DNA from 3 places in the Flavobacterium lipolyticum genome. Region 1 is predicted to be linked to each of the others. Evidence: riboswitches for the same ligand, from Rfam matches in the RefSeq annotation. Region 1 holds a riboswitch; each other region holds the start of a gene.
What was found. Region 1 has a riboswitch for cobalamin ahead of LNQ34_RS03630 (TonB-dependent receptor plug domain-containing protein). Riboswitches for the same ligand answer to the same signal wherever they lie in the genome.
Positions count from the first base shown of each region.

Region 1 (8,025 bases):
ATCCTTAAAACTGGAGGCCATTGAGGAAGCTCCAATCGGACTCATTATCGCTTATGACCGATCTGTACTGAACCAATTTACGATTGGAACGGTTGGCAGCAATGAAGCGGTAAAATTCAGTTCGGTTTGTGCTGCTCAGAACATCTGGCTCTCTCTCACTGAGCAGGGTTACGGAATGGGCTGGGTGTCTATTCTGAACTATTATCAGTTTAAAAAGATTCTCGATTTACCTGAAAACATTGAGCCCTTAGGGTATTTCTGCATCGGAAAACCTGCAACGAATTACGATAATCAACCCATGTTGCAGCAATTACACTGGAAACAAAAATCAGAGGCTCCCGATTGTAAGGAAATCAAAACTACCGTTGAAAATCTAATTCCGAATTTAAATTTAAACCCAAAAACAGCAAACTCAAAAGATTTCAACTTCAGCACTCAGCTACAAGACAAAATAGATTCGAAGACCAAACCCATTGGCGCTTTGGGGACTCTCGAGACTTTGGCTTTTCAAATGGGAACTGTTTTCGAAACCTTAAACCCCAAAATCATAAATCCTGCTATCGTCGTTTTTGCTGCCGATCATGGTATTGCCAATCATGGTGTTAGTGCTTACCCCCAGGATGTCACAAGACAAATGGTGACTAATTTTCTGGAAGGCGGCGCTGCCATTAATGTCTTCTGCAAGCAAAATGACATTCAGTTATCCATCGTTGATGCCGGTGTTAATTATGACTTTCCAACCAATGCCAATCTGATTAATGCCAAAATAGCCAAAGGAACACAATCCTTTCTGCACCTTCCCGCAATGAGTGAAGCAGAGTTACAGTTGTGCTTTGAAAAAGGAAAATCAATTGTGGAAGACCTTGCGAGAAAAGGTTCCAATTGTATTGGTTTTGGTGAAATGGGAATTGGAAACACCTCTACTGCCTCGGTATTGATGAGCCTTCTAACCGGATTCTCTATCGAAGAATGCGTAGGAAAAGGAACAGGTGTTGAAGATGAAAAATTACTGCAAAAACAAAACTTACTGCGAAAAGCTATTGAAAATTATACCGGTCCGGCCGAGTTAAAACAGCAGCTGGCCTACTTTGGAGGTTTTGAAATTATACAAATTGCCAGCGGAATGTTAACTGCTTTTGAGAACAACATGCTCCTTCTGGTGGATGGTTTTATTTGCAGCACTGCTTTCTTAATTGCTTCAAAAATAAATCCTGCTATTCATAAAAATGCGGTCTTCTGTCATTGTTCTGCCGAGAAAGCGCATCAGAAATTATTAGATTATTTAAATGCAAAACCTATTCTGAATCTGGATTTACGTTTGGGTGAAGGTACAGGCTGTGCGATTGCCTTTCCAATTCTGAAATCAGCTGAAGTTTTTCTGAATGAAATGGCCAGTTTCGAAAGTGCGGGAGTGAGTAGGAAATAGTTTTCAGTCTCAGTTTATAGTTTTATCCTTTAATTTTGCCCTAATCAATTATCTTAAATGAAAAAAGAACTGCATATTTTCTTTACTTGCTTAATGTTTTACTCCAGAATCCCGTGCCCTAAAAACATCAATCATGATCCTGACTATTTAAATAAGGCAACACGCTATTTTCCTTTCATTGGCTGGATTGTTGGGAGTATTTCCTTTCTGGCTTTTTATCTTTTCTCGCTTTTTCTATCTATTGAAACCGCAGTACTTTTGGCTATTATCGCCTCAATTTTAACCACGGGAGCTTTTCATGAAGATGGTTTTGCTGATGTTTGTGATGGTTTTGGAGGCGGCTGGACCAAAGAAAAAATTCTGCTTATCATGAAAGACAGTGCGATTGGAGCCTACGGAGCTATCGGTTTGGTTTTACTATTTCTATTAAAATTCAAACTGCTTTCAGAATCCATTTCACTTTTTACCACTAACATTTTTCTAATTTTCCTTTTGTTTATTTCGTCTCACTCCTTAAGTCGTCTTGCAGCAATATCTATTATTTTTACGCACGAATACTCCCGCGATGATGCGACGAGTAAAAGCAAACCTATCGCTAAGAAACACAGTTGGAAAGAAATTACAGGTTCGTTCTTCTTCGGACTAATTCCATTATTGGCATTTTCATTTTTTCAATCTGAATTTCTTTTGGCAATTATTCCGGTATTCATCATGCGTTATTTTTTAGCCCGCTATTTCCAAAAATGGATTGATGGTTATACGGGCGACTGTCTGGGAGCAACGCAACAGGTTTGTGAAGTTATTTACTATTTGAGCATTCTTTTGATATGGAAATTTATCTAGTTCGTCATACCGAAACAACCTGCGCAAAAGGAATCTGCTACGGTCAGACTGATGTAGATTTGGCTATTCCATTCGAGGAAATCTTTAAGGATATTGTCTCGCAATTACCTCCTGAGGCCCTACTCTTTTCAAGTCCATTGAAACGTTGTACCCTACTGTCCCAATACATCCAAAATACTGTAAAACCTCTTTCCTTTGTTATGGACGATCGTCTGATGGAAATGAATTTTGGCGATTGGGAATTGAAAAACTGGGATGCAATTCCTGCGGAAGAACTTAATCCCTGGATGGAAGATTTTGTCACCACGCAAGTCCCAAACGGCGAATCTTTTACAACACTTCACGAAAGAGTGGGTGCGTTTTTACAGGATTACGTTTTCAATCAAACTGCTCCTGTAGTCATTGTCTCACATGCAGGTGTGATCAGAAGTATTTTATGTCATCAGTCCGGATTGCCTTTAAAAGACGCTTTTACCAATAAAGTCGCATTCGGACAGGTTATTAAAATAGTGATTTAAATGATCATTTGTTCAGAATCCCTCTCTAAAACGAAAACAAATTTGAAAATTCAATAATTTTAACTTTATCTTTGCAGAAAATTAAGGTTGTGTTCATTCATACACATTAAAAGGGAATCAAGTCATAAATCTTGAGCTGTACCCGCAACTGTAAGCTTTGTTCTGAAAAGAATGCTTGTTGTTAACTACAAAACCACTGCTCGCTCTGACGAATGGGAAGGTAAACAACAAGACGCAAGCCAGGAGACCTGCCTTTGTAATCAATATCGAGCTCTCGGGAAAAAGAGTGTAGAAATTATGACTTTAAAAAAACTTTTTGCTCTTTGTTTCTTATTGTTGTGCCAGATTACCGTGGCGCAGAGCGATTCTATTACGAAACTTAAAACAGTAGTCGTTTCTGACGCTAATCTTAAAAAATACTCCAATTCACAATCGGTTTTAAAACTAAATGACTCTGTTATTGGCAAGAATGAAGCCTTATTAACGGATTTGTTAAACTTTAATTCGACCATTTATTTTAAAGAGTACGGCCGCGGAATGCTTTCTACAGTTGCTTTTAGAGGTACAACATCATCGCAAACGGCTGTAATCTGGAACGGAATCAACATTAATTCCCAAATGAACGGAAGTACTGATTTTAATACCATTTCCGGATCCGATTATAATTCTATTAGTGTAAAAGCAGGAGGAGGAAGTGTTATTTACGGCAGCGGAGCCGTTGGAGGAACCGTACACTTGAATACGGATCTCGCTTTTTACAATAAATTTGAAAACAGTTTAAGATTGGATTACGGAAGTTTCAATACTATCGGGATTAATTATAAAACAAATATCTCCAATAAAAAATGGAGTACTCAAATTGGTTTTTCCAAAAACAGTTCTACAAACGATTATAAATATCTGAACCAATACAACTGGAAAGGCGAACAGCGTTGGAATCAAAACGGTCAGTATGATGTTATTACCCTAAGTGCTAATGCAGGATATAAAATCGATGCCAAAAACAGTTTAAAGCTATATACCCAAACTTCAAACACGGACAGAAATACTTCATTGGTTTCGGAATCTGAAACTAAAAGCAAATATGTCAATGGCTTTAATCGGAACTTATTAGAGTATGATGGTGATTTTGGCAGATTCAAAACCAATTTCAAAACAGCCTATATTTTTGAGAATTATAAATATTATGCCGACAATTCCAGCAATATTTATACCTACGGAAAAACAGAAAGCCTGACTACAAAAACCGATTTAGGATATCAGTTATTAGAATCGCTGCAAGTAAATGGTATTCTGGACTACAACCGAACTAAAGGATACGGAAGTGGTTTTGGTGATAATGTTAGAGAAATAAGTTCTGCGGCTTTACTTATAAAACAAGAGGTTTCTCCAAACTGGAAAAACGAATTTGGGGTTCGTAAAGAATTTACAGACAATTATAAATCTCCGGTACTATTCTCGGCAGGTTCTTCTTATCAGTTTGGGAAACTGTACAATTTAAAATTGAATGTATCCCGTAATTTCCGAATTCCAACTTTCAATGATTTGTACTGGGAACAAGGCGGAAATCCTAATTTAAAACCGGAGAGTTCTTATCAGGCCGAAATTGGAAACGTTTTCACCATTCAGAACTTCTCTTTGACTCAGACTTTTTATTATATCAAAATAAAAGATTTATTGCAGTGGGTCCCGGGAGCTAATGGTATCTGGTCACCGCAAAACACAGACAAAGTTAATAGTTACGGCGCCGAAACACTATTGAGTTGGAAAAAGAGTTTTGGCAAAAACAACCTGACTGCAAATGCGACGTATGCCTATTCAATTTCAGAAAATGTAGAAACCAAAAAGCAATTGTTTTTTGTTCCTTTTCATAAAGTAACCGCTGCCATCGCTTACTCAAGAAATAACCTATCAGCCCATTATCAATTTCTTTATAATGGCTTTGTGTACACACAAGCTGACAATGACCCCGAAAAAATCGTATCGGCTTACACCGTTTCTAATATTGGTGTAGACTACGATTTTAAATTTTTATCTTCTTTCAAAGTAGGTTTTCAGGTTTTGAATGTTTGGAATACCTTCTATCAAAGTCTGGAATACCGACCAATGCCCGGAAGAAATTATAACCTGTACTTAAACTTTAAATTTTAAAATAATGAAACTAACTAGATTATTCTTACTAGCATTAAGCGCATCGCTTTTTGTTTCTTGCTCTAATGACGACTCTGATGGACCTAAAGGAGTTTATGATAATGGCGTTTTCATCTTAAATGAAGGAAACTTTACTGACGGTGGTTCCGTTTCTTTCACATCTGACGATTTAAATACTTTCACGAAAGATGTTTACAAAACTGTAAATACGAGCGATTTCGTTGGAAAATATCTTCAAAACATCTTTTTTGACGGAGACAAGGCTTATATTATTGCCGGTGGTTCAAATGTTATTAATGTAGTAGACCGCTATAGTTTTAAGCTGATTGCAAAAATTGACACCGGACTTGCTAATCCTCGCTATGGTGTTGTTAAGGATGGCAAAGCTTATGTAACTAATGCTAATACCTATCCTAGCTACACTGACCCGGAAAAAAACCCTAACGCCAATATTGACGATTATGTTGCCGTAATTAATCTGAGTACAAATACTGTTGAATCTAAAATCGAATTGAAAGGTACAGGAAACAGAATTGTGTTAGATAATGGAAAACTATACATCACTGAGCCAAATAACAGCGACAAGTTGTTGGTGGTAAACATTACAACCAAAACAGTAGAAACTGTTACTATTGGTTCAGATGCAGATTCTATTGAAGAAGAAAACGGAGTTCTTTTTATCCTTAGAAAACCTTACGGTGCTGCCGGAGAAATTGTAAAAGTAAAAATTTCAGACAAATCTGTTTCCAAAATTGCTTTGCCTGCTAATTTAGGAAATGCTGGTCAATTAGATATTGAAGGTGGTAAGATTTATTATACTGCTTCAAGTTCTGTTTATGTTATGAATACTACTGCTACAACAGCTTCTACTACACCAATCTTAACTTCTCCTGTAGGTTATTTATACGGATTTGCAGTAAACGATAATCGTATATATCTTGCTGACGGAGGTGATTTTAAATCAAACAGCAAAGCTTACATCTACAATTTAAGCGGAACATTACAAAAAGAATTAACAGTTGGTGTTGGACCAAACGGTTTTTATTTCAATGATTAATTCCAGTAACTCGTTTGGATTATGACATAAAGAAGGCTTTCATTTCTGAAAGCCTTTTTTATTATTTCAATGCTCGTAAAAGTCCTTCCGGAGCTTTATCAATATACATTTGATTTTTAATTCCGTCCATTGCTTTAGCATCTGTAAACGCTTTCAATACTACCCCACTGTCGTCTCCTGCTTTTTTCGCACTGATTCCTGTTATTTGAGATATTGCTACACTCAGTAACGGTTCATTTGGATCTCCCAGAACTCCTAAGTTTGTAATGCGCTCTAATTTTTCATACGTTGGTTTCAAACCGTCTGTGTATTCTCCAAAATCAGATGCATTTACAATTTTTAAAACTAAAGGCTGCATCGCATACTTATGATTTGGATTACGGTTCGTTTTTCCAAAAGTTGGAGAATCATATAAGGTTACTGATCCTACATTTTTACCAACAGTAGTCTCTCCTACCTGAACTACAGAGATATAAGGCACCAAACCGTTTATAACCAATTCACTTGCTGATGCTGTACCACTTGTGGTTAAAATATAAACTTTAGTCAGGTTCAGGCTGTTAATCGCAGCACCGTCCATTTTATCTACAAATTTATTCAGCACCGACTCAGGATCTTCACTTTGATAATATTCGTTGATTTTGGCATTCCATTTCTCTTTCGAAAAAACTTTCCCGGTAAACTGTCCGGTAATCATACTGGCCAAACGTGTTGAAGTTTGTATCGAGCCTCCTCCGTTATATCTTAAATCTAAAACCAAATCCGTAACCCCCTGCGCTTTTAATTCTCCAAAAGCCGCATTAAGCTGCGCATCATAATTGGCATAAAAACCATTGTACATCAAATAACCGATTTTGCGACCTCCGGATGTAATCACTTTATTGATAAAAACAGGATTTTCATCTAAAGTTGTTTTTACTAATACCACTGTTTTTCCATTACCATCAAAACCGGTACCGTTAAAAGTAGCCATATTCAGGGTATAACTATCCGTTGCCAATAGCGACTGATAATTTGAAACCGTCAAAGAAGTTCCGTTAATCCCTGTAAAAAGATCGCCTCTCTTGATCTCTTTTTTAGAAGCATCAGAATTAGGTATAATATAACGTACGTAACCCACTAAATCAGTAGTACTTCCCGGTTTGTAACTAAGCCTGAAATCCATACCGTTATTTTTTGAAGTTCCCTGAAGTTCCTGTTCCAAAACCGTATAATCGTCAACAATCCAGCTAAAACGATCAATTGCCTGACCTTTTGGAAATTTACTTATGGGTTTATTCAATAAATCCTGAAATAAATCCTGCGGTTTAGAATATCCTCTCAAAAATGCATTTAATGCTTCCTGATTGCTAAAACGGTCATCCGCCAAAGTAGGAACATCAGCTTGCCATAAATAAAACTGATTCAGTCCTTTCCATACAAAATCATTAACCTGCAATGAGGCCGGAGCCGCAACATCATCCTGATCTTCACAAGATTGCAAAGAAAAAGCAAGTAAAAATAATAACAGTACACTTCTTAATATTGTCTTCATATAGTAAATATCTATCTAGTAGTAACGTAAAAATACTATCTTTAGTTTTAACTCTAAGAGTTTTATTGCTTTTTTTATTGCAAAAAAAATTAATCCCCCGTGTAACAAAAATAATAGTGTCTCGTCTTCACTATATAAGCTAACGAATAACCAACCAATTTTATGAATCAGAATGTGTTTATAGAATTAATAAATCCTTTTAAAGACAAAGTTTTTCGTCTGGCAAAAAGATTGTTAACCAGCACCGAAGAGGCTGAAGATGCCACTCAGGAAGTTATGGTAAAGTTATGGAACAAAAAAGACACTCTGGATTCTTACAATAGTGTTGAAGCTGTTGCAATGACAATGACCAAGAATTATTGTCTGGATCAGTTGAAATCGAAAAGGGCCGGGAATCTCAAAATCGTTCACAACAATTATACGGACCGGGAACCTCAACTGGACAAGAAACTGGAGGATTCGAATAGTTTAGAATGGGTTGAAAAAATTATAAGCC
Region 1 is NZ_JAJJMN010000001.1:822,053-830,077, forward strand. It holds gene cobT (nicotinate-nucleotide--dimethylbenzimidazole phosphoribosyltransferase) at 1-1,426, shown strand, start outside; gene LNQ34_RS03620 (adenosylcobinamide-GDP ribazoletransferase) at 1,484-2,269, shown strand; gene cobC (alpha-ribazole phosphatase) at 2,254-2,787, shown strand; cobalamin riboswitch at 2,855-3,057, shown strand; gene LNQ34_RS03630 (TonB-dependent receptor plug domain-containing protein) at 3,085-4,938, shown strand; gene LNQ34_RS03635 (YncE family protein) at 4,943-5,995, shown strand; gene LNQ34_RS03640 (S41 family peptidase) at 6,057-7,529, opposite strand; gene LNQ34_RS03645 (RNA polymerase sigma factor) at 7,692-8,025, shown strand, end outside.

Region 2 (8,025 bases), on a different contig from region 1:
ATGCTATATCAAGTGTTAATAAAGGAGCTTTAAGGATATCTGAAAAATTCTTTGCTTCGATTCCTGATTCGTTTTTAATTAGCTCCTCTAATACTTCTTCGAAGCGAGCATTATATTTTTTTGCTTCGTCTTCGTCTTCGCCTATCTCATATCCTTCTCTTTCCATTTGATCGTTAGCTAATGCTATAAGTTTTTTTAATTTTTGGCGCATTGAAGCATATTTTTCTCTCATGTCTTCAGATGAGGCATTATACAGTGTGAAAACATTAAATTTAATTCCGACCGCTACTTTAGCAATAGAATCATTTTTACTATATGCTCCGGAAACCGAAGGCATTTGCATTTTTTGCATGGTAAAAGATTTGATCTCTTTTGTTTTGGTTCCTAAGCCATAGTACTCGAGTCCTCTCATGTTCGATGAGAATAAATTACCGTCGAAGGAGATACTCTCCAGACTTTCTGTATTAATATTGAATTCTTTAACATCCGGATTTGATGATATAATAGCTGCAGAATTGTCTAGTAAAGCCAAAGCGGTTGAGTTGAGTATTTCTACTTTTTTTAAATCAACCTTTTGGATAGATTGTGAAAAAGAAGAAAAGCTAATTAGGAAGGTAAGTATATTTAGTGTTCTCATACAATATCAATTAAAGTCACAAAAAAAACGAGACTTCCACTCTCTATAAAAGTTGGTCCAAGTCCAAATCCTTTAAAATTGCTAGTTTTAGCATCACAGTTGTTCGTTATAGTATAATGAAACTGAAGTTTCTTTGCAGCTGTTTTAGCTTGATCGAGCCCTCCCGGCATTGCCTCATAGGTTAAATAATGTCTAAGATAAAGTGTTCCCTCGTGATGTTGAAAAGCTGGGGTTAAAGGGATGGAACCATCAGTCAGGTCTTCTGGTGTACTAAAGATAGCTTTGCTAGTTTTTTTGCCATTGTTTAAACCTAGGTAAACTTCTGTATAAAGTTGTTCAAAGCCAAAATTATTCTGGATAGTCGATTCAAGCTTTATTTCAGAACACCCGTTTGATTGAAACTCTTTTTTCATAATGATAAGATTTAAGTTATTATTTGTTTTTTGGTGGAGTAATTTAATTTTTGATTGTAATCTATAAGGGTTGTTATAGTTTCAAAAACCATTATAAAATTAGTACTTGGGTACTGATAATTTTAGCGTATAACTACGTGATTTAAGGGGTAAAATCTGAATAAAAAAAAGAAAAAATATTTTTTAAAGTTACACTCTGGGATCAACTAATAAAATCAAAATTCTAAGAGTGTTTAGGACAGATATATTGGAATTTGGAATTTTTTATTCAGAATTACGCTATTGTAAAAGATAGTTATATCTTTGCGCCAGATTTTGGTCTGTTTTTTCTTAAGAAAAAATGGTTAAAAGGGAATCAGGTGTAAATCCTGAGCAGACCCGCTACTGTAAGTTCTGTATAAGTCTTTAAACGTTACTCATGCCATTGCCTCGCTTTGCGGGATGAGAAGGCTGTTTTAAAGATGGAACAAGTCAGGAGACCTGCCACAATCACATAGTTTAAGACTTTCGTGGAATAAAGTTGAACAACAATAAACGAACCTGTCATTTTTTATGACGGGATTCTCTCTTATTGCTTTTTTGATTTATACATCCCGGAGTTTTCTTAATTCAATTAGTGATGTATCATACAAAAAGAGAATTCTTATTGATTGTTATCGTTTTTGCTTCTATGCTGCTTCAGTCGGGAGTGTTGTATAGTTGCTTTTTCTCTTTGAGACCATCATCTCTGAAACGGAAATCGGTATGGAGTCGGGATTTTTTGAATGCATTATGTGTCGGTTTCTTCCCTTATTTTAATCCTGTTCTAATAGAAAATCATCTCAATTCCAGGGACGTTTGGCGGTGCCGGATTGTGTACGCTTATAAGGATAACATTGCGCTCTGTTGAAGGCTTTTAATTAAAACTTCTTTGGTTATTCCTTCATTTTCTCCTGCTTTTACTACTACCAACCTAAACAATACCACATGTACCATCCTATTTTCAAAAACTGCCAATCCTTATTGTTGCTTATTGCAGTACTCTCCTTAACCAATTGTTCTGATGATAATGCATCAAATGAAAATAGCAATCCGACGCCTGTTAGTTCAGATTTAGCTTTTAGTATGCAGAGATTTACAATTACGACTTTAAATCCAACGATCAGCGCAACAGCAGAAGCTACTTACAATTGGACCATCACAAAAGCATCTTCAGAAAGTTATGCACTAAGTACTACTACAGCAAAGGAACTTTTATTTGCGGCAGCAGAAGCAGGAGTCTATGAATTGGCCGTTACTGTAAATGACAAAGGAAGTGTACAAACTCAAAAAGTAGTTGTTACCGTTACAAAAGAAACGAAGGAGTATAAAACCTATATCTCAAAAGTATTTGAATTTAAACCGGCACCCGGGCAGTTTGTAAACGATCTGCCTATTGCTAATGACGGAGATACTCCTGAAAGAATTTTATCAAGAGCCAATACTTATCTGGCTAAGAAAACCGGTGATCTGGTTTCATTGGGGGCTTTTGGCGGTTATGTTGTTTTTGGATTCGATCATACCATTGTTAATGTTAAGGGTAAACGTGATTTCAGAATTCTGGGTAATGCATTCTGGGCAGAGGCTAATCCAAATCCGAACAGTACCATGCGCGGCGGAAGCAGTGAAGCAGGAGTAATTATGGTTGCTTACGATACAAATAAAAACGGACTTCCGGACGATCAGTGGTACGAGATAGAAGGCGGTGGGCATAAGATGCCAAAAACGATTCAGAATTATGAAATAACGTATTACCGACCTGATCCCAATAAAATTCCGGTGTCGGGCGGAACTACAGGTACAGTAGGTTTTGTTGATATGGAGTATATTTTATGGAAAGACAATCAGGGGAAAAGTGGTTATCTGGTTCAGAATAATGCTTACAATCATTCTTTAGATTACTGGCCAAAATGGCTTAAAGACCAATCTTCTATCACTTATAAAGGAACAAGACTATCCGATAACGCAGTTGATGAAAGCGGAACGGGAAGTTATTTTGTGCAGTATGCTTTTTTATACGGATATGCAGATAATGCTCCAAACAATGATGATGATTCGGCCATAGATATTAACTGGGCTGTGGACGAAAAAGGAAACAAAGTAATGCTTCCCGGAATCGATTTTGTGAAAGTGTACAATGGCCTTAATCAGCAGGCGGGATGGCTCGGAGAAACTTCGACAGAAATAATGGGGGCGACAGATTTGCATCTTTCAGGAGAAAGCATTCCTACGCGATAACCCATTCAAAAGTGTATTAAACTAAATTATTATATCAGGAATTATGAAAAAAAACTTTGCCCATTTATTATTATTGGCTTTTGCAGCGGTATTTACCGGATGCAGCGATGACGATAAAAATGATGCCAACTCTGGAGAAGGACTCGCCATACCAATAGCAGTAAAGCTTCAGGATAAATTTGAAGTAAACACCTTTAAAGTTTTGAATATTACAGCTTCAGCTGAAACCAGTAATCCAAATTATCAATGGGTACTTAAAAAAAATCCGGTCAATCAGACTAAAGATTCGATTGTAGGAACTACAAAAGATTTACGATTTGTGGCTTTATATCCCGGTGCCTATGAACTAACCTTAAATGTTACTGAAGGAGATAAAAAAGGGACAAGTGCCACCATAGTGAATGTGATAAATGAGACTCAAAATTACAATCCTTACATAACAAGTATTCAGGATTTTAATCCGGCACCCGGAATGTTTGCCAATGATTTATACAAAGACGGATTTGTGAAAGCAGATGTTATGAGGGTAGCATTGGGAAGAATTAGCGAAACCAGCGTTGGTTATCCAATCGATTTAGGAGGTTTTGGAGGTTCAATTGTGGTTGGATTTGATCACATGGTAGTTAATCTTTCAGGAAAAAAAGACTTCAGAGTTTACGGAGCAGATTTAACGGATAAAGCCAATCCTCCGGCTCCGGGTTTAATTTATGTTGCTTATGATAAAAATGGCAATGGAAAACCCGATGAAGACGAATGGTATGAAATCATAGGAAGTCAGCATGCTAAAGAAAACACGGTTAAGAATTTTAAAATTACCTACTATAAACCTGCGGCCGGTAAGAAAGTAGTAGTAAGCGGTCCAAATGATCCTTTTTTAGATCGTGAGCATCTTTATTGCGAGAACAACCAATCTCAAACCTACTTTTTACCAAGGTCTAAAACTAAGAAAGAGTATTATCCAGCCTGGGATACTCAAAATACAGCTGTTTACGAAGGAACGAAGCTAAACGTAAATTTCGCAGCAGTACGTCCGGGGCAAACTACCTTATGGAATTTTGAGGCTCCGGAATGGGGATACGTAAATGCCAAAAGCCCTGATATTGATATCGACTGGGCGGTAGACAAGAATGGAAATAAAGCAAATCTTCCAGGAATTCATTTTATCAAAGTAGTGAACTGTGTCAGCGAACCAATGGGACTTTGCCACCAGCAGTCGTCTATGGCTACGCGATTCTCAGGAGCTGCAGATCTTCAAATAATTAAAAAATACAATCTAAAAAAGTAAGAAGAGAAAAATATGAAAAAGTTTATAAAATATAGTTTGTACCTCGCCATTGTTTGTTCTTTTTACAATTGTAGCAATGATGATGCAAAGCCGGAGCCTGTAATTGAAGAACCTAAACCGGAGCCGATTAAAGATCCAACTCTTACTATAAAATTGCAAGCAGATTTTACAACGGAGCGATACAACGTTGTAGCGATTGATCCGGAAGTAACGATTGAAAATGCAAATGGTGCTGTTGCCCAATACAAATGGACTTTAAAAGTAACCGGAAAAGACGGAGTGGCTAAAGATTCTGTTATCGGCGACAGTAAGACCTTGAAGTTTATAGCGCCAAAAGCACTAAGTTATGCTGTAGATTTTACCGTAACGCTGAATAAGTTGGTAAAACAGGCTTCTACTAAAGTTACAGTTGCCGAAACCGGTAAAACGTATACTTCGAAAGCGCTTTCCATTATCGATTATGTACCTGCTCCGCATTATAACAATGACGGTTTTGAGTTTGCAACGAAAGCGGAAGCGATAGAGAATGCACAGGCTATTTTGGCTGACGGATCTCTTGTTGATCTGGGAACTTTCGGTGGTTATATCGTAACAAAATTCGATCACACGGTGATCAATGCTTATGGCAAACGCGATTTTACAGTTCAGATGAATACAGTTTCAAATGCTTCAAAGTTTTCTCCTGTGAGTATTATGGTGGCTTACGATGCCAATAAAAATGGGATTGCAGAGGATAATGAGTGGTACGAAATAGCCGGAAGTGAGTATTATAAATCGACTACAGTGAAGAACTATGAGGTGACGTATTACAAGCCGGACCCAAGTAAAACTGCCGTAGCAGGAAAGTACGATTGGCAGTTCGACAAGGAATATCTTAAATGGGCAAGTAATAAAACGGCTTCAGGTTTTATCACCAGAACAAAAAAATGGAGACGTTATAATTATTACCCACAATGGCTTGGTGATTCTTACACATTAAAAGGAACAAAAGTCAATTTGGCGACAAAAGATATTAGCGATGGAGAAGGTACAGCATTCAATGTTGGAACTTTTGAATGGGGTTATGGCGGAATCAAAGATCCTTCAATAGACATTAGTTGGGCTGTAGATGGTAATGGTAATAAAGTACATCTTCCCGGGGTCGATTTCGTAAAGGTATACGTGTCTACGTTCACAGAGATTGGCGCATTAGACCTGGTTACGAACTCCTTTAAACAGGTAGAAGATTTGAATTTTGCCGCAGGAAAATAATCGAAAAGCGGAATAAAACTATTTATTAATCAACCAAGAATATTAATCCAAAATTTTTATAAATCATGAAAAAAGTACTTTATTTTTTGACAGTAGGTTTGATTCTGGGACTTTCGTCCTGTAGCAATGATGAAAATCTATTAAATAGCGAAAGCGGCAGTGCAGCGGTTAAAAGCTCAGGCTTAACTTCTAAAAGCGCAGTGACCGATCCTTCGATAGGAACGACTTCTACGCTTAACCTGACAAGTTCTTTATTGACCAGCGGAACATCAACAACAGGAGGGAAGTATTGGCAAAATACTTATGTGGCAAATACCAATTTAACAGTTGACATATTTAAATTTTCACATAGCGGAACATCATCAGGTTACAACTATTGGGATGGTTTTATTGTATCCAATGTAAATGATATTACCAATTACGGTTCAGGAGCAGGTACCGGCGGATCTAACGGTTGGGTAGCCAATCAGTGGGGTACTATGGCAGGAAGTGGTTTCGGAACTTCTTCTACTATTGCGGCAGGTACTCCGGGTACAACAGGAGATCCGTACATCGTAGCCTACTGGTCAAGTTATACAGATCCTAAAAATCCACAGGGAACTACTTTTAGTGAGACAAGTTTCTCTAACTGGATTAAAATTGGAAATACAGGATTGTATAATGTAAAAGGATTAAAAATCAACATGCACCCATGGCCTTATTATGGTTGTTTGTATGGAGACGGTTTTGCTCAGGCCTTTTCTTCAGGAGATCACTTTGAATTGTTAATTTACGGAGTAGATTCAAGCGGAACTATTACTGCACCAATTACACAATCACTGGCTGATTACACAGGAGGTTCTTTAGTAATGCCAACAGGATGGATAAATGTAAGTGCTACAGCACTTCAAGGTCTGGGAGATGTAAAATACCTTGTTTTTCAAATGGCTTCAACAGATTCACATCCCGTATACGGAATGAATACTGCGGCTTACTTCTGTTTAGACAAGCTGTCTGTAAAAAGAATTCAATAATACTAAAATTTAATATCGAAAAGGAGTCATTGAAAAGTGGCTCCTTTTTTTAGTTTAAAACATATAGATGGTAAAGAAAAATCGGCTTGATCTGCAAAATCTGCGAGAAAAAAAGATGTACAAAAACGCCATAAACGATTGGCTTATTTATTCTTTAAACATCTGCCTCTTGGTTCATCGCCTTCGTGAAGTACAATTTCAGAATGCAGGAATTCAGCAGCATCAGCAGAGCCTTTTACTTTGGCAGCACTTCGCACAAGCATCTCGGATTCAAACTCAGTCAGTACACTTTCTCTTATTCCTGCCTCTCTCCAGTTGGATAGCGGTCTGCATTCTCTTACGATTGCGCGAGCCAAAGAAAGCGCATCTAACAGTGCCTGATTAGCGCCTTGTCCTTTGAAAGGGCTCATCGGATGTGCAGCGTCCCCAATCAATGTAGCCAGTTTGTTTTTGGCTAATAATTCAGGACGAAGTAATTCACGGTCGTATACCGGATAACCTGAAATTTGCGCCTCTAAAGTTGCCGATAAAATTTGTGGAATAGGGGCATGCCATTGTGTTCTTCGACAAGCCTCTTTTTTTAACGCTTTTGGTCCTTGCGCGCTCAATATTTTAGCCTCGTCTTCGGACATTGGAAAACTCAGCTGCCACATTACAGAATCTTCTGTATAAGGCATCATATAAATTCGCTCATTGCCGTTAGCCGTTTGAAACACAGTTGCCGAGTCGAGCAAATTATGATCAAGTCCATTAAGAGCCTTTAACGGACAAATGCCTAATATCACAATACATCCCAGATAACGCAAAGGAGTAACATCGTCACCAATTAATAGTTTTCGTACCGTACTGCGAATGCCATCAGCTCCAACGATGAGGTCAGCTTTAGCACTTTTGATTTTGCCATTTACTTCAAAGTTTAAGGAAATACTTTGGTCTTCGGATTCCTTAAAATCTAGGAGCTGATGTCCCCATTGTACGATATCATTTGTCCCAAGCTGTTTCAGTAATGCTGAACGCAAATATTGTCGCGCAATATGCATATTCGTTCGCTTCGGAGCTGTTTTGGTATCCGACGGAATCCATTTTCGAATACCCCATTCCCCAATTACTTTTCCTTCCGGAGTATGTACCAAATGTCTGGTTGAAATGACCTTTTCTTCTAAAGAGAAA
Region 2 is NZ_JAJJMN010000002.1:795,468-803,492, reverse strand. It holds gene LNQ34_RS20010 (hypothetical protein) at 1-637, opposite strand, end outside; gene LNQ34_RS20005 (hypothetical protein) at 634-1,050, opposite strand; cobalamin riboswitch at 1,350-1,552, shown strand; gene LNQ34_RS20000 (cell surface protein) at 2,017-3,306, shown strand; gene LNQ34_RS19995 (hypothetical protein) at 3,350-4,591, shown strand; gene LNQ34_RS19990 (hypothetical protein) at 4,604-5,842, shown strand; gene LNQ34_RS19985 (DUF4465 domain-containing protein) at 5,908-6,855, shown strand; gene LNQ34_RS19980 (FAD-dependent oxidoreductase) at 6,999-8,025, opposite strand, start outside.
Region 2: another riboswitch for cobalamin. It lies ahead of LNQ34_RS20000 (cell surface protein); the one in region 1 lies ahead of LNQ34_RS03630 (TonB-dependent receptor plug domain-containing protein).

Region 3 (8,025 bases), 420 kb from region 1:
GATGTACATACTGCCCCAGGAAAATCCTGCTCCAAAAGCCGTAATAACAAGATTATCTCCTTTTTTGAAATCGTTTTTGAAATCCCAAAGACATAACGGGATGGTTGCCGCTGTAGTGTTACCGTATCTTTGAATGTTTATTTTAAACTTCTCAATACCAATACCAATTTCTTCACTTACTGCCTGAATGATTCTTAAGTTAGCCTGATGAGGGATTACCCAGTCTACCATATCCGGAGTCAATGAAGCTTTTTCCATTAGTTCTTTCGAAGTACCGCTCATGTTTCTCACAGCGTGTTTAAAAACGGTTCTTCCTTCCTGATGTACAAAGTGCTGTTTGTTTTGAATGGTTTCTTCTGTTGTGGACAAAAGGGAACCTCCGGCACGTACAGAAAGGAATTCAGCACCTGTTCCGTCTGTTCTGAAAATATTTTGATGAATACCGCGTCCGTCTGTAGTAGGTTGTAAAAGTACAGCACCTGCACCATCACCAAATAAAATGCAGCTGTTTCGGTCTTCATAGTTCACGATCGAACTCATTTTATCGGCACCAACTACGACAACATTTTTGTATCTGCCGCTTTCAATAAAGCTTGCGCCTACCGAAAGTGCATATAAAAAACCACTGCAGGCAGCGTTAAGGTCAAATCCCCAGGCGCTTTTCAGTCCTGCTTTTTCGCATACCAAACTGGCAGCGGGAGTAAGAATATGATCGGGTGTTGATGTGGCGAGTATAAGGCAATCAATATCCAGAGGATTTATATCATAATTTTTTATTAAATCTTTAATGGCGAAAGAAGCCATATCTGAGGTTGCCAGTGCCGGGTCATCCAATATTCTTCTTTCTTTTATGCCTGTTCGAGAGGTAATCCACTCATCTGTTGTATCTATTCTTTTTTCTAAATCAGTATTGCTTAAAACCGTTTCCGGTACATATCCTCCAATAGCAATAATGGAAGCCTTTGTTGTATTCATTGAATTTTTTGTTTCTCTTTTAGTGTTCTTTTAATTTTGACTTTCGGCCCAAAACCTTTCTCCAGTCCATTTTACAAGAGTTTTTCGAAGAATATGTAGTACGAGGGGCATCTTCATTTACAGGGGCGCAATTTAACAAATATAAAGACGCAAAAATCTCGGGATTTGTTAATTTACTTTTAATATTTCTGTTTCACTTCATTATTAATAAAATCAAATCCTGTTTTGAATGATTTTGTTTCAGTTCTTCAATGTTTATAAAAAAGCAATCCAACTGAACTTATTATTAGTCGCAATAATGCTTTTTTGTTACAGTTCAGTTTAAAAAAGTAAAGAATATTTAAGATAGCATTCTTTTAATAAATGAATAAGATTTGGTCTCATTCATTGTCAAAAGTGTAATATGAACTAATTAACTCTTGTTTTTATAAAGATAATTCTATCTTTACGGCCAGATTAAGGTCTGTTTTTTCTTTAGAGAAAACAGTTAAAAGGGAATCAGGTGTAAATCCTGAACAGACCCGCTACTGTAAGTTCTGTAAAAGTCTTTAACGTTACTCATGCCATTGTCCCGCTTTGCGGGATGAGAAGGCTGTTTAAAGATGGAACAAGTCAGGAGACCTGCCGGAATCACATAGTTTAAGACTTTCGTGGAATAAAGTTGAACAACAATAAACGGACCCGTTATTTTGTAATGGGATCCTGCCTTATTGCTTTTTTGACGATCACATCCCGAAGTTTATTTAATTAAATCAGTGATGTGTAAAACCAGAAAATTACTTTTATTTCTTTTCGTATTGTTAGCTCCCGTCGTACTTCGCTCACAGACTACTAAGGACAGTCTGAGGGTTTTGAAAGAAGTACTGTTAAAAGCAAAACCTTATCAGGAAGTGATTCCCGTACAAAGCCTCTCAGGAGTACTGCTTGAAAACTTAGCCAGCCACAATGTTGCCGATGCACTTCGTTATTTTGCCGGAGTACAAATCAAGGACTATGGTGGTCTGGGCGGACTTAAAACGGTGGATGTACGCAACATGGGAACGAATCACGTGGGTGTTTTTTATGACGGAATTCAGTTGGGAAATGCACAAAATGGAGTTACGGATTTAGGAAAATACTCTCTCGATGATATGGAATCTCTCACCATGTATAATGGTCAGAAGAGCGAAATATTTCAGTCGGCTAAAGACTTTGCAGCAGCTTCTACTATTTATTTGCGCACCAAACGGCCTGTTTTTGAGAATAACAAAAAGACCAATTTCTTACTTCGGTATAAAACCATGTCCATCAATTACAATGATCTTTCTTTCAGATTGGAGCATAAATTAAGTGATAAAGTAAGCTGGAGTGCCAGTTCTGAATACATAAAATCTAACGGAGAATACAAATTCAGATACAAAAGAAACAATCTCGACGGTACTGTGGCCTACGATACCTCAGCCACGAGACACAATAGTGATATAGAAGCATTTCGTTTCGAGTCTGGTCTGTACGGGAAAATAAAAAATGGTACCTGGGATGCCAAAGTGTATTATTACGGTTCCGAAAGAGGAGCACCTGGAGCTATTGTAGAAAATAAATTTTCGGATGGTTTTAGACAGTACGACAAGAATTTTTTTGCGCAGGGGACCTTTATAAAAGACCTTAGCGAAAGATATAAATTTCAGGCTAAGGCAAAATATGCTTATGATTATACTCATTATGTAGCCAGAGACACCACCAGTGTACTGGGTGAAGTGGTTACCGAAGGCGCTCAATCTGATGATAGTTATTACCAGCAGGAATATTATTTTTCAGCAGTCAATCTGTACAAGATTTTACCCACCTGGGACGTTTCGTTGTCAACTGATTTTCAGTACAACCGCCTTAATGCAACCAGAAAAGGCATAAAGACCCTGTTCTCTTATCCGGAGCGCTACACCGCTTTGTTTGCGCTGGCAAGTTCCTACAGACGGGATGGTTTTAAAGTTCTGGGCAGTGTTGTGGGAACGCACGTGCAGGAAGAAGTGCGTTATAATGCCAAAGCTCCCGATAAAACAGAATTCACTCCCGCCCTATTTTTGGGTTACACTCCTTTTAAAGCGTACGATTTTAATGTAAGAGCTTTTGCGAAACGTATGTTCCGAATGCCCACTTTTAATGATTTGTATTATACGATGGTCGGTTCCAGTACCTTAAGGCCCGAATACATGAATCAATATGACATTGGATTTACCTACAACATACCAATGGAGAAAGGTTTCCTGGATCAGTTTTCTCTTCAGGTCGATGGATATTATACCAATACAAAAGATAAAATAATTGCCGCTCCAACTGGAAATTTATTCCGTTGGATGATGACCAATATCGGGCAGGTGAAGGGAAAAGGAATAGAGTCGGCTGTGGATATGAAAATGCATTTCGGCAAAGTAAATCTGACTACTCATTTAACCTATACGTATTCAGAGAGCAGAGATTACACCAAGTTTGCCGGTTTGGAATTATCCTCTTACGGAGATCAGATTCCTTATACTCCCTGGCACAGCGGATCAGGAATTCTAAATGCAGATTATAAGTCATGGAATTTTAACTACAGCTTTATATACGTTGGAAAACGATACAATGGAAATGTAAACAATATTAAAATTAATGAAGTGCAGCCTTGGTACACCCATGATTTGGCGGTTCAAAAAATGTTCTCCTTTCATCAGTATAAAATAAAAGGAACGATCGAATTGAACAATGCCCTTAATCAGCAGTACGAGGTAATTTATAATTATCCGATGCCGGGCCGTACTTTAAAATTTATAATCAGTATGGCACTATGAAAAAGAGAAGTACCCGATTCCTGCTTAGTTTATTTGTTGCTCTTCTTTTGGTTTCCTGTAGAGAAGAAGAAACTATTTTTCCCTCTTCAGATAAAAGTGTTGCCGCACCAAGAAGCGATGGCAACATAGAAGGATTTTACCTTTTGAACGAAGGTAATATGGGAATGAACCGCGCTAGTATTGACGTGTTCAATTACAGAACAGGGAATTATACCACCGATATTTACTCCGAACGCAATCCAACAGTAGTAAAAGAACTGGGCGATGTGGGTAATGATATAAAAATTTACGGGAGTAAAGTGTATGCGGTAATCAACTGCTCCAATAAAGTTGAGGTAATCGACAAATGGTCCGCAAAACGAATCAAAAAAATAGACATTCCGAATTGCCGATATGTCGCTTTCTACAAAAATAAAGCTTACGTAAGTTCGTATTCAGGCCCTGTTGCTATTGATCCGAATGCCGAAATTGGATTTGTAGCTGAGATTGATACGACATCCTTAGAAATCAAACGCAAAGTGACCGTTGGTTATCAGCCGGAACAAATGGTGGTGCATAACGGAAAATTGTATGTGGCTAATTCAGGAGGTTACAAAGTACCTAATTATGACCGTACCGTATCCGTTATCGATCTTGAAACCTTTACCGAAATAAAAAAAATTGATGTGGGGATTAATCTTCATAGCATGCAGGTAGACAGCAGAGGTGATATTTATGTGAGTTCCAGAGGCGATTATTACAACACACCGTCTAATCTTTTTGTGATTGATACGAAGACGGATGAAAAGAAAATGAAGCTTGATATTCCCGTTTCGGCAACCTGTCTGGTCGATGATTTGCTCTACTATTACAGTGTTTCATGGAGCTATCTGACCAACAGTAATAAGGTTACGTACGGAATATTAGATACAAAGACCAAAAAAGTGATTAACGATAAAATCATTACAGACGGCACTGATAAGCATATCATGATTCCTTACGGTTTACAGGTAAATCCCGAAACGAAAGAAATATACATTACCGATGCCCAAAATTATGTAGTAACAGGCTACATCTACTGTTTTACTCCCGAAGGAAAATTAAAATGGAAAACTACAGCCGGTAATATTCCGGCACATATTGCTTTTATAACTAAAAAGTGAAATGTAAAGGGTGAAGAGTGAAGGGTGAAGAGTGAAGAGTGAAGAGTGAAGATTGAAGAGTGAAGGGTGAAGGGTGAAGGGTGAAGAGTGAAGAGTGAAGAGTGAAGAGTGAAGAGTGAAGAGTGAAGAGTGAAGAGTGAAGAGTGAAAAGTGAAGAGTGAAAAGTGAAAAGTGAAGAGTGAAGGGTGAAGGATGAAGAGTGAAATGTGAAGGGTGAAGAGTGAAGAGTGAAGAGTGAAGAGTGAAGAGTGAAGAGTGAAGAGTGAAGAGTGAAGGGTGAAGGGTGAAGAGTGAAGAGTGAAGAGTGAAGAGTGAAGAGTGAAGAGTGAAGAGTGAAGGGTGAAGGGTGAAGGGTGAAGGGTGAAGGGTGAAGAGTGAAAAGTGAAGAGTGAAGGGTGAAGAGTGAAGGGTGAAGAGTGAAGAGTGAAGAGTGAAGGGTGAATAGTGAAGAGTGAAGAGTGAAGAGTGAAGAGTGAAGAGTGAAGAGTGAAGAGTGAAAAGTGAAGAGTGAAGGGTGAAGAGTGAAGGGTGAAGAGTGAAGAGTGAAGAGTGAATAGTGAAGAGTGAAGGGTGAAGAGTGAAGGGTGAAGAGTTAAGGGTGAAGAGTTAAGGGTGAAGAATTATATGTTACGCCCACTGGAAATTTATTTTGTTGTACCTCAACAATCATGTGTCATTAAAGAATAAAAATAGAAAAATATGAAAAGAGTCCCTTTTGCACTTTTAAAGAGTACGCTAGTATTAACCCTCTTACTGGGATTTATTTCCTGTGGAACCGATCGGGAAGATGATTCTGGAAATCAAAATCAGGGAGACGTATTAAAAGAATCCTATACCATTGACCGTTTTAAAGTGCTCAATATTGATTTAAAATTAAATAGTAATTCAAAATTAACCTGGAGTATTAAAGATTCAGTGATCTCAGAAAGCCTTCAACTGGATTTTATCAGTCCATATGCAAAGAATTACCCCTTAACGTTAAAAGTGGAGACCAATGGTGTTGTAAAAACATTCCAATCGATTATTAACGTAACAAAAGAGACTGGGAATTATAGTAAGTACATCTCTAATGTACTGGAATTTCGTCCCGGAGTTGGTCAGTTTACCAATGAACTTCCATTATACGCGCCGGGAAATACCGAAAGTAATTTGATCAATGCCGCAAAAAAATCACTTGTTGGTTCTAATGCCAGCATGATATCCTTAGGCGGATTTGGAGGATATGTTGTATTTGGTTTTGATCATACGATTCCAAATGGGAATGGCCGTGATTTTAAAATTTTAGGAAATGCATTTTGGGCTAATGACACAAAGGAAACTCGTTCAGGTTCTTGTGAACCCGGAATTATTCTGGTGGCTTATGATAAAAATAAAAACGGGAAACCCGACGAGGACGAATGGTACGAAATAGCCGGAAGTGAATATTTTAAAAGTACCACCGTGAAGAACTATAGTGTGACTTATTTCAAACCGGATCCTAACAAACCGGCTGTTGCAGGTCAGGATTTTTGGCAGACCGATGTGCAGTACATTAAATGGGAAGACAATCTGGGGAATTCAGGATATAAAACCAAAAATGGATTTCATGAACAAAGCTACTATCCGCTATGGATTCCGGAGGCTTCTTATACCTTGAAAGGAACGAGAATTAAAGATAATTTTTATGATCAAAGTGGTACCGGAAACTATTGGGTAGGTACAGGATTTGATTTTGGTTATGCAGATAATGCACCCAATAGCGACGAAGGTTCTAATATTGATATTTCCTGGGCAGTAGACAAAAACGGAAAATACGTAAAACTTCCCGGAATAGATTTCGTCAAAATACATACCGCAATCCATCAGGAAGCAGGTTGGCTGGGAGAAGTTTCTACAGATGTTGCCGGAGCTTATGACCTGTATCTTAAATAATAAAAAATTAAAATTAAATTGAATATGAAGAAAAATTACTTGTTAGTATTGATGTTCCTTTCTGTCTTTTTTATGCGAGGTCAGGTGGTATCGGAGGGCACAATTCCAAATAATAATAAACAAACAGCAGCGAAAAATAAAATTGCCCAAAACACGACTGCGGCGACAACCTTTGATGATATTAAGTACTGGATAGGTACAGGCTCTAATCGGGCGGCTTTTGCGGTGCAGTGGAATGATGGTAAAAATACCGATGCTTTAGTCTGGGGATTCAGATGGGAGGGTACTGCCACAGGCGAAGACATGTTAAAAGCCATACTAAAAGCAGATCGTCGTTTTTTCGCTCTGTTGTATAAGGGAGCTCAAACAGGATCTTTGACAGGAGGATTGGGTTTTGATCTGAATGGAATTAAAACGATCGGACTTTATAAAGGCACAGATTATACTTATCCTCTTTATCCAACAAATGGCTTTGTGAATACAACGGCTTACGATTTTGACAATTATAAAGCAATAGATACAAACGATCACTGGCAATCCGGATGGACAAATGGAGAATGGACGTATTGGGGGAAAAATCCTGCCGATGCTGATTTTACTGCCGTAAGTACAGGGGCATCTGGTCGTATTCTGCAAAATGATTCCTGGGATGTTTGGAATTATGCACCGTCTAAAAATGTGCTTCCTATTGCCGGAACTTTTACTCCGGTTGCACCTTATGTGGAAGCAACAGATTTTACGAATGGATTTTTTATGGTAAACGAAGACTGGTTCGGACATACCAATGGTTCTGTGAATTTTATTAATAAAGACGGAAGTACTAATTACCGAATTTATAGTATAGCGAATAACAATGAAACCTTTGGCGTGACCACCTGTTACGGAACAATTTACGGAGATAATTTTTATTTTATTTCCAAACAGGCAGCAAGCGGAGGAGATCAAAATTTTAGTCCGGGCGGAAGATTGGTTGTTGCTAATGCAAAAACTATGAAAAAAATTGCAGGATTTGCAAACATTGGAGCAGATGGACGTTCGTTTGTTGGAGTTAATGAAAACACTGGATATATAGGTACTTCAAAAGGTATTTATCTTTTTGATATTGCCAATCTGAAGGTGGGAAGTTTATTAGCAGGTACAGGTACTGCAGGACAGGTTGGTAATATGATTCGTACGTCTCAGTATGTATT
Region 3 is NZ_JAJJMN010000001.1:404,765-412,789, reverse strand. It holds gene LNQ34_RS01760 (beta-ketoacyl-ACP synthase III) at 1-975, opposite strand, end outside; cobalamin riboswitch at 1,418-1,618, shown strand; gene LNQ34_RS01755 (TonB-dependent receptor) at 1,734-3,782, shown strand; gene LNQ34_RS01750 (YncE family protein) at 3,779-4,924, shown strand; gene LNQ34_RS01745 (cell surface protein) at 5,624-6,835, shown strand; gene LNQ34_RS01740 (T9SS type A sorting domain-containing protein) at 6,860-8,025, shown strand, end outside.
Region 3: another riboswitch for cobalamin. It lies ahead of LNQ34_RS01755 (TonB-dependent receptor); the one in region 1 lies ahead of LNQ34_RS03630 (TonB-dependent receptor plug domain-containing protein).